2 regions of the Variovorax sp. 10N432 genome follow, and region 1 is predicted to be linked to the other one. Evidence: riboswitches for the same ligand, from Rfam matches in the RefSeq annotation. Region 1 holds a riboswitch; the other holds the start of a gene.
What was found. Region 1 has a riboswitch for ZMP and ZTP ahead of glyA (serine hydroxymethyltransferase). Riboswitches for the same ligand answer to the same signal wherever they lie in the genome.
Positions count from the first base shown of each region.

Region 2: linked by a shared signal. The riboswitch ahead of AC1DF3_RS05210 (tetrahydrofolate dehydrogenase/cyclohydrolase catalytic domain-containing protein) and the one ahead of glyA (serine hydroxymethyltransferase) in region 1 are both predicted to bind ZMP and ZTP.

Region 1 is NZ_JBFTHX010000007.1:189,546-193,460, forward strand. Features, by position in the region: gene AC1DF3_RS11255 (DUF748 domain-containing protein) at 1-334, opposite strand, end outside; gene AC1DF3_RS11260 (transglycosylase SLT domain-containing protein) at 930-1,775, shown strand; ZMP/ZTP riboswitch at 1,814-1,941, shown strand; gene glyA (serine hydroxymethyltransferase) at 1,983-3,227, shown strand; gene nrdR (transcriptional regulator NrdR) at 3,243-3,686, shown strand; gene AC1DF3_RS11275 (GspH/FimT family pseudopilin) at 3,827-3,915, shown strand, end outside.
Region 2 is NZ_JBFTHX010000003.1:192,800-196,714, reverse strand. Features, by position in the region: gene AC1DF3_RS05220 (YybH family protein) at 1-355, shown strand, start outside; gene AC1DF3_RS05215 (hypothetical protein) at 559-894, shown strand; gene AC1DF3_RS05210 (tetrahydrofolate dehydrogenase/cyclohydrolase catalytic domain-containing protein) at 1,074-1,949, opposite strand; ZMP/ZTP riboswitch at 1,973-2,052, opposite strand; gene AC1DF3_RS05205 (GNAT family N-acetyltransferase) at 2,096-2,518, opposite strand; gene AC1DF3_RS05200 (GntR family transcriptional regulator) at 2,538-3,272, opposite strand; gene AC1DF3_RS05195 (aromatic ring-hydroxylating dioxygenase subunit alpha) at 3,562-3,915, shown strand, end outside.

The DNA.
Region 1 (3,915 bases):
CCTCGATCCGGACCGCGTCGATCACCGGTGCGAGGCGCAGGATGGACTGCAGCTCGGCGTCGACATAGATGCGCTTGACGGCGACCTGCGGCTGGCTGCCGTCGGCAGTGGCGATGCGCAGGTCGTTCACCGCGAGCTCGAGCGTCCAGGGCTTGAACTCGATCTTGCCCACCGTGACCTGGCGGCCCAGCTTGTCGCTGGCGATCTTCTGCACCTGGCCCTTGACGATCGGCGGTACCGCCAGCCATGCGATCACCCAGACCGCCAGCAGGATCAGCAGCGTCCAGAGCCCGCGCCGCACCCATTTGTTCTGTTTCAGCAAAGCAGCATTCATCGATGGGGAGTGTGCCCCAAACCCATGGCGGCCCCAAAGTGAGAAAGCCCGGCGGCTCGACGCGAAGTCAGGCCTCCGGGCTCGATGGCGGGCGAAACGCCCATGCCATCTTTTCGCTCGACCGGAAGTTCAATCGTTCCGGTCATGCTGGCAGCAAGGGATTGCCACCGTTGGGCCTCAGCCGCTGGACCGTCGGATTTTGCTCGTCGGGCCACTGGACCTTGGTAGACGCCTGATAGCTCAGGCAATTAGAGCCTATGCGCTATGCGGATGGATTGCAAATCGCGTTTTCAATGGATCTCGTGCAGCCGATTCGTGCACTATTTCATACATTTCTTTACATCGAAATTAGAATATCAGACCTATCTTATATTCTTGACCAGATATTTAGCGGTCCCTAGAATGCCAATCTTTCCCGAGCCCCCGAGTGGCCGGACTCTCCCAAATCCGCTGCCGGCATCTGCCGGCTTGATCAGGCGGCCGCGCTCTCTCCCTATTTTTCGCGCGGTCCTGATTCGTACCAATCCAAGCGCCGCTTCCTTTCTGCTCCGCCCCCGTGGCGCTGCGAACGGGTGCCGCACAGAAAGGAAGAGCGATGAAACAGGCGTTAGATGCCACAGCCCGCGGGCTACGGACCTTCGTGTCCGACGTGGTCGACGGCTTCTTCGAGATCACCCACAACAGCTTCGCCCTGCTCGGGCTGGCGACCGTGTTCGCCGTTCTGGCGCTGGCCGCCCGCCCGGACCTGCGGCAGACCGGCGAAGAGCAGCTGATGGGCTGGCTGCAATCGCGCAAGCCCGTGCCCRAGGCCGTCGAGGTCAGCGACCTGGAGCCCACCGCGATCGAGCGGACCACCGCCGCCAGCCCTCACGAACTGCCCAAGCAGCAGGCCGCGGTGGCCTACTGGCTCAGCAAGAAGTACCGGGTGGCGGCCGAGCCATTGAGCGTGCTGGTCGCCGAGGCTTTCGACCTCGGCAAGAAAACCAAGCTCGACCCGACCCTGATCCTGGCGATCATGGCGGTCGAGTCCAGCTTCAATCCCTTCGCCCAGAGCCAGGTCGGCGCCCAGGGCCTGATGCAGGTCATGACCCGGGTCCACGGCGAGAAGTACGAAAGCGCCGGCGGAACCCTGACCGCCTTCGACCCGGTGACCAACATGCGCGTCGGCGTCAAGGTGCTGCAGGAATGCATCGCCCGCGCCGGCTCCCTCGAGGGCGGCCTGCGCTACTACGTCGGCGCCGCCAATCTGACCGAGGACGGCGGCTATGCCGGCAAGGTGCTGGCCGAGCACGAGCGGCTGCGCCAGGTGGTCGCCGGCCGCGCGCCGCCCACGACGACGCCGGCGCCGCGCGCCAATCCGGTCCAGGTCGTGGCGCCGCCGGCAGCGGCCAAGCCGGCCCAGCCTGATCCGCAGCAAGTCGCCCTGCTCGGCGATTCCTAGCCCTTCGGGCCGCGCCGGCGCCCGCCGTCGGCTACACTCGGCCGGCACGCGACTGGCGATAGGCGCAACCCTTTTCAGGTGCATTGCGCTGACGTGGACTACCACTGGGAAGCGTGCCGCCCGCGGTTCGTTTGCGGGTGATCAGCCGTTCGCCTGGGCAGCCCTTGTTTGGTTGAAGAACAAGGACCATCGTCTTGAAGGACTGCCATGTACCACCGCAATATCCTGGTCGAACAGACCGATCCTGAAATCTGGGCTGCCATCCAGGCCGAGAACGCCCGCCAGGAGCACCACATCGAGCTGATCGCGAGCGAAAACTACGCCTCGCCGGCCGTCATGGCCGCCCAGGGCTCGCAGCTCACCAACAAGTACGCCGAGGGCTATCCGGGCAAGCGCTATTACGGCGGCTGCGAGCACGTCGACGTGGCCGAGCAGCTGGCCATCGACCGCATCAAGCAGATCTTCGGCGCCGACGCCGCCAACGTGCAGCCGCATTGCGGCGCCTCGGCCAACGAGGCCGTGATGCTGGCCTTCCTGAAGCCCGGCGACACCATCATGGGCATGAGCCTGGCCGAAGGCGGCCACCTGACCCACGGCATGCCCCTCAACATGAGCGGCAAGTGGTTCAATGTCGTGAGCTACGGCCTGAACGCCGACGAAGCCATCGACTACGACGCCATGGAACGCAAGGCGCACGAGCACCTGCCCAAGCTGATCATCGCCGGCGCCTCGGCCTATTCGCTGCGGATCGACTTCGAGCGCTTCGCCAAGGTCGCCAAGGATGTCGGCGCCATCTTCATGGTCGACATCGCCCACTACGCCGGCCTGGTGGCAGCAGGCGTGTACCCGAACCCGGTGCCGCACGCGGACGTCGTCACCTCGACCACCCACAAGAGCCTGCGCGGCCCGCGCGGCGGCATCATCCTGATGAAGTCGCAGCACGAGAAGGCGATCAACAGCGCCATCTTCCCCGGCCTGCAGGGGGGCCCGCTGATGCACGTGATCGCGGCCAAGGCGGTGGCCTTCAAGGAAGCGCTGTCGCCCGAGTTCAAGGCCTACCAGCAGCAAGTCGTGACCAATGCACGGATCGTCGCCGAGACGCTGACCGAGCGCGGCCTGCGCATCGTCAGCGGCCGTACCGAAAGCCACGTGATGCTGGTCGACCTGCGCGCCAAGGGCATCACCGGCAAGGAAGCCGAAGCCGTGCTGGGCGCGGCCCACATGACGATCAACAAGAACGCGATCCCGAACGACCCCGAAAAGCCGATGGTCACCAGCGGCGTGCGCATCGGCACGCCGGCGATGACCACCCGCGGCTTCAAGGACGAGGAAGCGCGCGCCACCGCCAACCTGATCGCCGACGTGCTCGAGAACCCGCGCGACGCAGCGAACATCGATGCGGTGCGGGCCAAGGTGCACGCGCTCACCAGCCGCTTCCCGGTCTACAAATAACCGGCACGACAGCGCATGAAGTGCCCCTTCTGCGGTCATCTGGAGACCCAGGTCATGGAGACCCGGGTCTCGGAAGACGGCGACTTCGTGCGCCGCCGGCGCCAGTGCGGAGGCTGCGACAAGCGCTTCACCACCTACGAGCGGCCGGACGTCAACTTTCCGGTGGTGGTCAAGAAGGACGGCAGCCGGGCCGACTTCGACACCGCCAAGGTGCGGGCCTCGATGATGCTGGCGCTGCGCAAGCGGCCGGTCGGCATCGAACAGATCGACATCGCGCTGCTGCGCATCGAACAAGAGCTGCTGTCCAGCGGCTTGCGGGAGATCGAATCGACCAAGGTCGGCGAACTGGTCATGCGCGAGCTCAAGCGGCTCGACAAGGTGGCCTACGTGCGCTTCGCCTCGGTCTACCGCAGCTTCGAGGACGTGGACGAGTTCAGGCAGTTGCTCAGGGACATCTGAGTTCGCGGCGGGTCAGCTTGCCGGCAACTTCCTCCTGAATCGTCACGGCGGCGCAGCCAGCGACCGCTTGCGCGTGGGAGCGGCCCGGCAGGCGCCTCGACGCCACGGACGGTGCTTTGGCTTCTAGCATCCGGGCCGTCATGCCCACCTCCGCCCCGCTGTCCCGTTTCGCGCCGATGTCCGGCTTCACGCTGGTCGAAGTGCTGGCGGTGCTCGCGATCGTCGCGAT
Region 2 (3,915 bases), on a different contig from region 1:
TGCAACCAAGGCCGGCGATGTCGATACCGTGCTCAGTCTGATGACCGACGACGTCGTTTTTCTGGTGTATGGGCGCCCGCCCATGCGCAAGGCGGAGTTTGCGGCGCAATCTCACGTGCCAGCTGGCCGTCCACCTCCAATTGTCGACGGCAAGTCCGAGATTCAGGAGATCCAAGTCTCAGGCGACATGGCCTACATGTGGAGCGCACTCCAGGTCTCGGTCACTCCGCCCGGTGCGGGCCTGCCGATGGAGCGTGCAGGGTACACGCTCACGGTCTTTCGGCACGTTGACGGCAAATGGCTGTTGGCGCGTGATGCAAACCTCTTGTCTCCGGTACAGCGCCCAAGTTCGTGACTACCAGCGCGTCGACACGATGGCTGGACGAGTCACCCCCCTCCTCGCCCCAGAGCGAACTAGCTGGCTTGGTTTGAAGCCTCGGCAACCGGCACCACCCAAGCAGCCATGCCACCCGAATCTCGGCGGCCAAATCGATACTTGACTCGGCCATCGCTCAGGACTACTTTCCGCCCTCTCTGGACCTCAAAGGAGATACCGTGATGGCTTTTTCTCGAATCGCATCGGGAGTCTTGCTCTCGGGTTGTGTCGCGCTCGGTGCCAGCTATTCGTTTGCCCAGACGTCGCCGTCAGAGCGTGAGGCTGCGGCCGCCGCCCAGGCAAAGCGCCAAGGCAAGCTGCCGACCAAGGGCGATGAACAGTATCTTCAGAACGCGCTCAAGCGCTGCGAACGCCAGCCGGAGGGGACTGCGCGAGACGCTTGTGTCAAGCGCGTGACTGACGCCGGCGACACCACGACACGGGGTAGTGTCGAAGGGGGCGGGAAGATTCGCACCAACACCATGCAGGTGCCTGCGACCGAAGCGCCCAAGAAATGAGGGCGCCACCCTGGCGCGAGACGCGCTACCGTGCGGCGACCAGTCGTTGCCGCTCGGTTGAAGGTCCGATTGCTGGCTGATTCCGTCTAGCCGCTACGGGCGGCGTGTTCACCATCGATGCTCAACGCAGGCAAGCGCGAAATCGCTGACTGACTGCGGATTCTGCAGTCAAGCCCACCTCACCGTGGCGTTTCTTTCGACTGTGACTCGGCCGCTTGTAGCGTTTGCTCAAGCAGAACCGATATTGTCATCGGCCCGACGCCGCCGGGCACAGGTGTGACGGCTGAACACCGGCTCATTAGATTGCGAGGCTCGATATCACCGATGCCGCCAGCGTGGTAGCCCGCATCGACAACGACCGAATCATCGGCAATCCAATCGGCAGCGATAAAGTGCGGTTTGCCCAATGCACCGACAACAATCTGCGCGCGCCGCACTTCTCGCTCCAGATTTCGCGTGCGGGAATGACAGAGAGTGACGGTGGCTCCAGCATTGGAAAGCATCAACGCCATCGGCTTTCCAAGGATGGCGCTCCGGCCGACCACGACTGCTCGCTGGCCGGCAATCTCAATGCCGTAGTCAGTCAGCAGCCTCATGATTCCAGAGGGGGTAGCCGAACCAAACGCTTCTTGTCCCAATGCCATGCGCCCGAATCCATGAGAGGTGACGCCATCGACATCCTTGTCGATTCGAATGCAATCGAAGCAAGCGCGTTCGTCTATGTGCAACGGTACCGGGTGCTGCAACAGAATGCCATGGACGTCAGGGTCCTTGTTGAGCGCATCGATGACGTCACACACCTCTCTTGTGCTGGCTGACGCAGGCAACACCAGCGCCTTCGAGTGCATTCCGACGCGCCGGCATGCGTTGGCCTTCATTCGGACGTAGACCGCCGAAGAAGGGTCGTCGCCGACCAGGATGGTGGCGAGAGTGGGCACGCGGCCCTGGTGTCGTAGCGCAAAGCCGCGAATCGACTCCGTGAGTTTGGCTTCGCAACGCACTGCGAGCGCTTTGCCGTCGAGAACGACACATTCAGACCTGGTGCCACCGTTCATATCAGTTTCCTTGCAGGAAAACAGTCGGGTGCCCAGGCGAGCGGCAATGATTCGCCTGCGCTCCACGGTGGAACTCACCTTATCGCCAGTTACGCGGGCGGAGCAATGATAGATGACCAGTGACGCCGCATCCTGCCCCTTGCACCTCAGAGCTTCTTCATCATGAACGCCAGGTAGAACCCATCGGTGTGGTTGTCGATGCGCCCGAACTCCTGGTAGCCGCGCTTCGCATAGAAGTCGCGGGCCTGCCATTCGAAGGTATCGAGCTTGGCGCTGTGCGCGCCCAGGCGCTTCGCCTGCGTCTCGGCCTGCCCAAGCAGCTCGCTGCCAAGCCCGGCTGTCCTGGCCGCCTCGTCGACCCAAAGCACGTCGATGTGGAGCCAGTAAAGGAAGACGTAGCCGCGAAGCCCTCCGACCATTCGACCTTGCTCATCCCTTGCGCTCAGCCATACCGGTTGAGATTCGGGATACTCGCCCACGAATTCGTAGTTGAAGTGGCGCAGCCGTCGACCGAGCTCGCCCGACCGCACCTCCTCTTGCGTCGCTTCGACGATGGTCCAGGCTGTCATGGCGGGCACAGCGCCCCTGTCAGGGCCGCGTCTTCCCAGCCACCAGCCGCATCCCCGGCATCAGTTCGGCCGCGAGCTCCGGCCGTTCGAGCGCGTAGTCGAGGTTCATGCGTGCGATCTCGACGTGCTCCTCGCCCAGCGCCTGCGCGCGCGAGCCTTGCCCGCGCTCGATCGCCTGCACCATCGCGTGGTGCGTGCGGTGGGCCTGCTTCATCCACTGGTGCCCCTCCTCCATCGACGACTGCATCGGCAGCATGGCGCTCGGCGACGCGAAGGGCTGGCCGTCCAGCATGTCCATCACGCGCTGGAGCGCGACATTGCCGCAGCCCTGCATGATCAGCTGGTGGAAGCGGTCGTTCATCTGGACGTAGGCCGCGTAGTCGTCCAGGCCCATTTCGGGCTTGTTGACCGCCTTGTCGCCCTCGTCGAGGCAGTCGTGAAGGTCGCGCAGCAGCTGGCGCGAGGCACCGTCCTCGGCCAGCAGACGGGCCGCGAAGCCTTCGATCACGCCGCGCACGCGGATCGCGTCGGCGATCTCCTGAGACGTGAAGCGGCGCATCTGGTAGCCGCCGCTCGGCGACTGCTCGATCAGGCCCTCGTGCTCCAGGCTGGTGAGCGCCAGCCGCACGGGCGTGCGCGAGGCGCCGAGCTTCTCCGCCAGCGGGATCTCGGCCAGCCGCTCGCCGGGCACGAATTCGCCCTTGAGGATCAGGTCGCGAAGTTGAACCAGCACACGGTTTTGTTGGGAGTCCATCTGGAGCAGCGGAACGAAGAATGCCTCGATTCTAAGGAGATCAGCCGTGGCTGCACACAGTCAGGCCAACTTGGTCCGATTGTTGCATACATGTCGCAAGCAGTGCATTCAGAAAGAGAAAATGCACCTCGAAGATGCGTCGACTTCTAAGTAATAACCCTTGTTTTAGCGCCTGAATGCCCCCGCAGGAATCTAAATGGATTGACCTGGATCAGAAATCGCCCAGACAATGTATGCAATTGCATGCAGCGCATGTTTCAGACAGTCACCCCCACGATGGAGCACCCCCATGATCAGTGCAGAACAGAATGATTTCATCACCCGGGTCGGCCGGGGCACCCCCGCCGGCACGCTGTTGCGCCGCTACTGGCAGCCGGTGGCGCTGGCCGACGAACTCGCCGGTCCGCGCCCGGTCAAGGCGGTGCAGCTGATGGGCCAGCACTTCGTCCTGTTCCGCGACGAGCAGGGCCAGCTGGGCATGCTCGACCGCGACTGTCCGCACCGCGGCGCCGACCTGGCTTTCGGCCGCCTCGAGCACGGCGGCCTGCGCTGCCCCTTCCATGGCTGGCTGTTCGACGCCAAGGGCAACTGCCTCGAAACCCCCGCCGAGCCCGTGGGCAGCAAGCTCTGCACCCGCATCAAG